2 regions of the Arthrobacter arnarulunnguaqae genome follow, and region 2 is predicted to be linked to the other one. Evidence: predicted binding sites of a transcription regulator. Region 2 holds the regulator's gene; the other holds the start of a gene.
The links. The regulator HspR, encoded in region 2, represses chaperone genes until heat shock. The targets are predictions, from matches to a motif close to AAGTTGAGTCNNNNNGACTCAACTT.

Region 1 (3,397 bases), on a different contig from region 2:
GTATGGCGCTTCCGGGGCCTTTCGTCGTTCAACCTCGCCTGACGGCGGGTGGAGCTATGGGGTTACAGCGGGCGAATGTTCTCTGCCTGCAGACCCTTGGGACCCTGCACGACGTCGTATTCGACCTTCTGGTTCTCGTCGAGCGAGCGGTAGCCGCTGCTCGCGATTGCGGAAAAGTGAGCGAAAACGTCCGCCGATCCATCGTTCGGCTCGATGAATCCGAAGCCCTTTTCTGCGTTGAACCACTTAACGGTGCCTGTTGCCATGATGCTTCCTTCGATATTGCGTACAGCTGCGATCGTAGATCAGGGAGCCTCGCAGCATCGCTGGGTCCCTCCCCTAAACGTATGGTGACGTGGGCGGTGTGGCAAGCGATACGGGGTATTGGTTTCCCGCAGGACGCCGAAAGTTCACATTTGTCCCGGTTGCGGGTGGATTTCGGTGAAATCGGAACGTTTTTCCGGCCACGGCGCGGTGCCGCGTTGCCGGATGTGACGTGCCTTGGTGCGTCTATGACGCCGCGCCCGAGGGGGCGGACGACGGCGATGCGGCCCATTCCGCGCGCCGCTCCACCGCGTCGGCCTCGCGTTGGGTCTCCCGTGCCTGGACCCTCGCGTCGTCGAGAAGCCGGCGCGCCCGGTTCGACTCCTTTGCGGTCGCCTCGAGGTCGCGGGTGGCCCCCTGTGACTTGCGCGCCGTCCGCTCCAGTTCGCGGGTCCGCGCGGCGACGAACCCGCCGGGCATGGACCCGTAGAGTTCGGCGGCGACCGCGGCCAGGTCCACGTACCTAGTGTCCGTCGGGCGCCGCGACCAGGACGTTGCGCTGGGCGCCGAGACCTTCGATCTCCGTCTCCAGGACGTCGCCGGCCTTCAGCCAGGGGTGGCGGCCGTGCTCGTTGCGCCGACCCAGGGCGACGCCGGCCGGGGTGCCCGTGAGGATCAGGTCGCCGGGGCGCAGCGTCACCATCGTGGAGAGGTACGCGACCAGCGCGGCGGGGGAGAAGACGAGGTCCGCCGTCGAATCCTGCTGCACCACCTCGCCGTTGACGCGGGTGGTGATCCGGGCGCCGGGGGTGAACTCGTCCGGGGTCACGAGATAGGGGCCGACCGGGCTGGCCGCCTCCCAGCACTTGCCCTGGGTCCACTCCGGCGTGCGGCCCTGCCAGCCGCGCATCGAGACGTCGTTGGACACCGCGTAACCGGCGATGTGCCGTTCGGCGTCCTCCTCCGGGATGCGCCGGCCGGCCGCGCCGATGACGATGGCGAGTTCGCCCTCCCAGTCGATCCGGTGGTCCTCCGCGGGGATTTCGATCTCGTCCGTGGGGCCGGTCAGGGATTCGGCGAACTTCGTGAAGACGGTCGGGAACTTGGGGGTCTCGTTGCCGGTTTCCGCGATGTGGTTGCGGTAGTTCAGGCCGATGCAGAAGACCTTGGCCGGGGCGGGGATCAGCGTCGCGAAGGTGGCGGCGCCGGCGTCGTGCCTTGCGCCGTTTGCCTTGGCCGCGTTCAGCGCGGACTCGCGCTCCGCGGCCGGCGCGGCCAGGAGGGCGCCGACGTCGTCGAACCCCTCTATTTCGACGGCGGCGGAGCCGTCGATGAGGGCGGCGAATGTTCCGCCGGATTCCGGGTGGCGAAGGGTGGCGAGTCTCATGGGACCATCCCACCACAGGGGCGCGGAGCCTGTGGGCACGGGGGTGGAAATGCGTCGTTCGCCGTGGGAGAAATGAGCCAAAAAGGGACTGGCACTCCGCGGCGGAGAGTGCTAATTTAATCCTGGGTTGAGCGGATGGGACTCAAGTTTGAGGACCGTCGATCGACCCCCACAACACGAGAAACACGGCACCGGGGTGGTGCCCCACGAAGGAGTTGATCATCATGGCAAACACATTCGATCCGTTCCGCGAGCTCGACCGCGTGGCCGGCGCGCTGTTCGACAACCGCCTGCGCGACGTGCCCATGGACCTCTACCGCCAGGGCGACCACTACATCCTCAGCGCCGACCTGCCGGGCATCGATCCGGGATCGGTGGACATCGACGTCGACGGCCAGCTGCTGACCATCCGCGCCGAGCGCACGCTGGGCGAGCAGGAAGGCGTGAAGTGGCTGACCCGCGAACGCCGCGGCGGCAGCTTCGTCCGCCAGCTCAACCTGGGCCAGGGCATCAACATCGAGGCGATCACGGCGCACTACAACAACGGCGTCCTGATGCTCACCATCCCGGTGCGCGAGAGCGCGAAGCCGCGCAAGATCGCCGTCGAGACGGGCAGCCGGGACAACGGCGCCGACCAGATCGAGGGCGAGGCGACCTCGGCCCCCGGCGGACAGGGGGCCGTGGGGCAGTAGGCCTCCGGATCTCGCCGAAGCCAGATGCCCCACCCTTGCGTTTCGACTGAGGTAGATGTCGGTTTCCCCCCGGATTCGGACATCTACCCTCGTCGAAACGGGGGTGGGGGACATCTGGCTTCGTCGAAAGAAGGCGTCGCGGTGGGGGCTAGCCCTGGGTCTCCGCGTAGAACCATTCGATGTGCTCGCGCAGCAGCTTCGAGGCGCGCTGGCCTTCCCCGGCCGAGACCGCCCCGAGGATGCCGTGGTGCTGGGTGCGCAGCACGGCCGCGACCGGTTCCCAGTCCTCGTCGCTGCGGATCGACTCGGCCACGTAGTCGCTGATCGACAGCCGCAGCGACTCCATCATCGCCTCGATGACCGCGTTCCGTGCCAGCGAAGAAAGCAGGACGTGGAAACGGGCGTCGAGGGCGTGGAAATCCGACCGGCCGAGCGCCGGGTCGTCCATCTGCTTGAGCAAATCCGCGGCCACGGCGAGTTTCGCGCGTGTGGCGTCGTTTTCCGGGTCGATCTTCGTGGCCTCCGCAGCGCCGGTTTCCAGCAGGATGCGGGTCTGGACGATCTCGGCGACCGTCAGCTGGCGGGTGGCGACGTGCAGCCGCAGAGCGGCGGCCAACCCGGCGGCCGGCCGAGACACGATGACCGCGCCGGCGTTCGGGCCGGACCCCGTGGACGTCCGCACGACGCCGAGCACGTCTAGGATTCGTATGGCGTCTCGAACCGACGCCCGCGAGAGCCCATGCGTCTCGGCAAGGGCCCGCTCTCCCGGAAGCTGGTCGCCCAGCTTCAGCGAGCCCGAGCGCAGTTCCGCCTCGATCGCCTCGAGCACGGTTTCGTAGGCCCGCGGGCTGGGGGATCTGGGGGGCTGGCTGTTCACCGAATCATCCTCCCACGTAACGAGGGGCGGGGGCGCCTGGAACGAGTGTGCCCGCCCCTCGCTGCGTGGCACGGGATCAGTCTCCGGACGCCCGGCCGGCGGACCGCGGGACGGCAAGGTGGGGCTTCTGGTTGAGCATCCACCGGATCGCCAGCGTGATGCCCGCGAGCAGCAGGA
Region 2 (3,397 bases):
ACGAACTCGGGGGAGGCGGCGTCCGAACTGCGGTTCAAGGACATCACGGAGGCGCACTCGGTGCTCTCCGACCCCGAGGAGCGCCAGCAGTACGACGCGATCCGAGCCATGGGATCCGGAGCCCGCTTCACGGCGGGCGGTCCCGGCGGGCACGGGCAGGGTGCGGGATTCGACGACATGTTCGGCAACCTCTTCGGGGGACCGGGCGGACCCGCGGGGGCCCGCGGTCGCGGTGGATTCCCGCAGGGCGGTTTTCAGTCCGGACAGGTGCCGCCGGAGTTCGCGGACCTCTTCGGCGGCGGCGGTTTCGGCGGCGCCGGCGGGTACCAGCAGGCCCCCCGCAAGGGCGCGGACCGCACGGCGAGCACGACCATCTCCTTCGCCGGCTCCGTCAACGGGACCACGATCGGGCTGCGCGAACCGAGCGGCGAGGTGATCGACGTCCGGGTTCCCGCGGGGATCAAGGACGGACAGACGGTCCGGGTCAAGGGCAAGGGCCAGCGCGGACAGGCCGGCTACGGCGACCTCATGGTGAAGGTCTCCGTCAGGCCGCACCCGTTCTTCATCCGCGAGGACGCCAACATCCGCATCCACGTGCCGGTGACGTTCCCCGAGGCCGCACTGGGCGGCCAGATCGAGGTGCCGACACTGACCGGCGAGACGGTCAAGGTCAAGGTTCCCGCCGGGTCCGCCTCCGGGCGCACGCTGCGCCTCAAGGGACGCGGGATCAAGACGTCCAAGGCCACCGGCGACCTGCTGGTGACGATCGACGTCGTCGTACCGCAAAAGCTCGGCGGCGAAGCCGAGGCGGCCGTCAAGGCGTTCGCCGAGGCCACCGCGGACGCCGATCCACGGGCCGGTCTGGCCGCCAAGGCGGTGCTGTAGCGCCCATGATGCCGGACCGGTTTGTGCCCATTTTCGTCATCTCCGTTGCCGCGGAGCTCGCCGAGATGCACCCGCAGACCCTCCGCCAGTACGACAGGATGGGCCTGGTCTCCCCGTCGCGGCAGCGCGGCAAGCAGCGTCGTTACAGCCAGCACGACGTCGACCTCCTCCGCGAGGTGCAGCGCCTTTCCAAGGACGGCGTCTCGTTGGAGGGCATCCGCCGCGTCCTCGAGCTCGAGAACCAGGTCGCGGCCCTGCGGGCCCGCGTGACCGAGCTGACCCAGGAACTGGACGCCACGCGGTCCGGCCGGCGCAACGCCGAACTCTTCCGGGTGTTCGCGGCGGGCGCGGGCGGCGACGTCGTCCCCCTGGCGCGCGGCAAGCGCCCCCGCGGACGCAGCCAGGCCGTGGTGGTCTGGCGGCCCCAGCAGTAGGGGGTCCGGCCGTGCCGGTGCCCACGGGCTACGCGGAGCTGTGCGACGCGGCGGAGGCGCGCCTGGACGTCCTCAAGGGGCGGCGGGACAGCCTGCCGCAACGGCACAAGGCCGCCATCGACGGGGTGGTCCACGCGTTGCGGCCCTCGTCCATGGACGCCGCGATTCCGCGCCGCCGGCTGCTCTACCTGGACCTCGCGGGGCCAGAGCCGCTGGCCGCCGTCGCGGTCGGCAACTTGGACACGGCCACCCATGTGACCTGGCAACTCTCCGGCGCGGGGATCCGGGCGACGACGGCGATGTGGGGCACCACGCGCGAGGCCGGGCAGCTCCTGCTCGAACAGCGGTTGGTGGGGGAACCGGACCCGGCGGTCGTCGCCTGGCTCGCCTATCCCGCCCCGGGCCTGCTGCGGGCGGTTTTCAACCGGACGGCCCGCGCCGCCGTCGAACGTTTGGCCCACGATCTGCGTCGCTACGCCCGGCTGCGGCCCGACGCGCCGCGCACCGCCATCGAGGCACACTCCTACGGGGCCACCCTCGCCGCCCACGCCCTGGAGCGTCTGGCCGCGCAGCCGGACGGCCCCGGCACGCCCCGGATCCGCGTGGACGTCCTGGCGACGACCGGCTCCGCCGGAGTGCCGCGGCAGCTGGCCCTGGAACCGTCCCTGATGGGGCTCGCCGGCGATGCCGTGTTCGAAGGCGTCGCGGCAGACGACTGGCTGGCGCGCGCCGGGCGCGCTTTGAGCGGACGGACCCTCGTGCCGGGCCGCGGTTTCGGCGTCGACGGCGCGGCGGACCTTGGCCTGTTGCCGGTCACCGGCCACAACACGTCGCGGTTCGTGCCCGGGGCGCGCCGGGCCAGCCATGGTTACCGCGACCCGGGAACGCAGTCGCTGCGGAACCTGGCCCTGGTCACCACGGGCCGCGAACCGGTGGGCGCGCGGCCGGCCAGCCGTAGACTGTGGCCATGACGGGGTACGCAATGGACTTGGCCACCTTCGCGCCGGCGGGACAGCGCTGGGTGTTGACCTACGGAATCGACCTGCCGGTCAACCGCTGGGACGCCTGGATCGCGGTGACCACCCGGGACGGGCTGCGAGACTGGTTTCCGGCCGCCATCGTGGGCGAGTGGACGCCGGGGCGCGACCTCGTTTTCACGTTCCCCGCCGAACCCGACGCGGAGCCGATGCGCGGCGAGGTCGTCGACGTCGAATCCGGCTGCAGCCTGGCCTTCCGGTGGGAGAGCGATTCCCTGCGCATCGCGCTTCAGGAGTACGACGCCGGAACGCGCCTCGTGTTCGCCGCCTCGCTCGACGATCGGGGACGGGGCGCGCGCGACGGCGCGGGATGGCACGTCTGCCTGGCCAACCTGCGCGAATCGGTCGGCGGATACGTCGAGGACGCCGACAAGGACTGGAAGCCGTTGTTCGACGCGTACGCGGCCAAATTCGGCCCGGAGGCCGCCACGGCGTTGCCCCCGCAAGCGGCCGGCTAACCCCGCGCGAGGCCGACGAGCGGAGGACCTAGGCCGTTCGCCGGTAGGCCAGGTCGAAGACCAGCCGTCCGGCCTTCAGCGCCTTCCCCTCGAAGCTGGTGAGGACGCGTTCGTCGAAGCGCGGAGCCCAGCCGCCGCGTTCGTCCGTGAACTCTGATTCGCCCTCGTGCCCTTCGAGTCCGCCGCGGCGCACCCGCGTCAGGGTTCCTTCCGGGCCGGCGTCGCCGCCCGGGTGGAGGTTCTTGAAATCCGCGGAGGAATCCAGCGTTTCGCGCATCTGTTCGGCGTAGTTGGACCAGTCGGTGGCCAGGCGCCACGTGCCGCCGGGCGCCAAGACACGCGCAGCCTTGTCCGCGAACGACGCCTTCACCAGACGACGCTTGTGGTGCCGCACCTTGTGCCACGGGTCGGGGAAGAACACCCACAGTTCGTCAACGGAGCCGGGGCGCAGCATCACGTCCAGGACCTCCGGGGCGTTGGCCTGAACGGCCCGGACGTTGGTCAGGCCCTTTTGCTCGATCCGCACCATCAGTTGCGCGAGGCCGGGGCGGTACACCTCGACGGCCAGGAAGTCGCGTTCGGG

Region 1: a site for HspR is predicted at 1,776-1,800, ahead of ACHAAJ_RS09195 (Hsp20/alpha crystallin family protein). Genes of this name have one in related genera too.

The regions. Positions count from the first base shown of each region.
Region 1 is NZ_JBIMER010000008.1:19,907-23,303, reverse strand. Features, by position in the region: gene ACHAAJ_RS09210 (cold-shock protein) at 63-266, opposite strand; gene ACHAAJ_RS09205 (hypothetical protein) at 511-783, opposite strand; gene ACHAAJ_RS09200 (fumarylacetoacetate hydrolase family protein) at 788-1,651, opposite strand; gene ACHAAJ_RS09195 (Hsp20/alpha crystallin family protein) at 1,876-2,343, shown strand; gene ACHAAJ_RS09190 (FadR/GntR family transcriptional regulator) at 2,492-3,220, opposite strand; gene ACHAAJ_RS09185 (L-lactate permease) at 3,297-3,397, opposite strand, start outside.
Region 2 is NZ_JBIMER010000005.1:115,366-118,762, reverse strand. Features, by position in the region: gene ACHAAJ_RS07010 (DnaJ C-terminal domain-containing protein) at 1-885, shown strand, start outside; gene ACHAAJ_RS07005 (heat shock protein transcriptional repressor HspR) at 891-1,319, shown strand; gene ACHAAJ_RS07000 (alpha/beta hydrolase) at 1,331-2,290, shown strand; gene ACHAAJ_RS06995 (SRPBCC domain-containing protein) at 2,287-2,814, shown strand; gene trmB (tRNA (guanosine(46)-N7)-methyltransferase TrmB) at 2,843-3,397, opposite strand, start outside.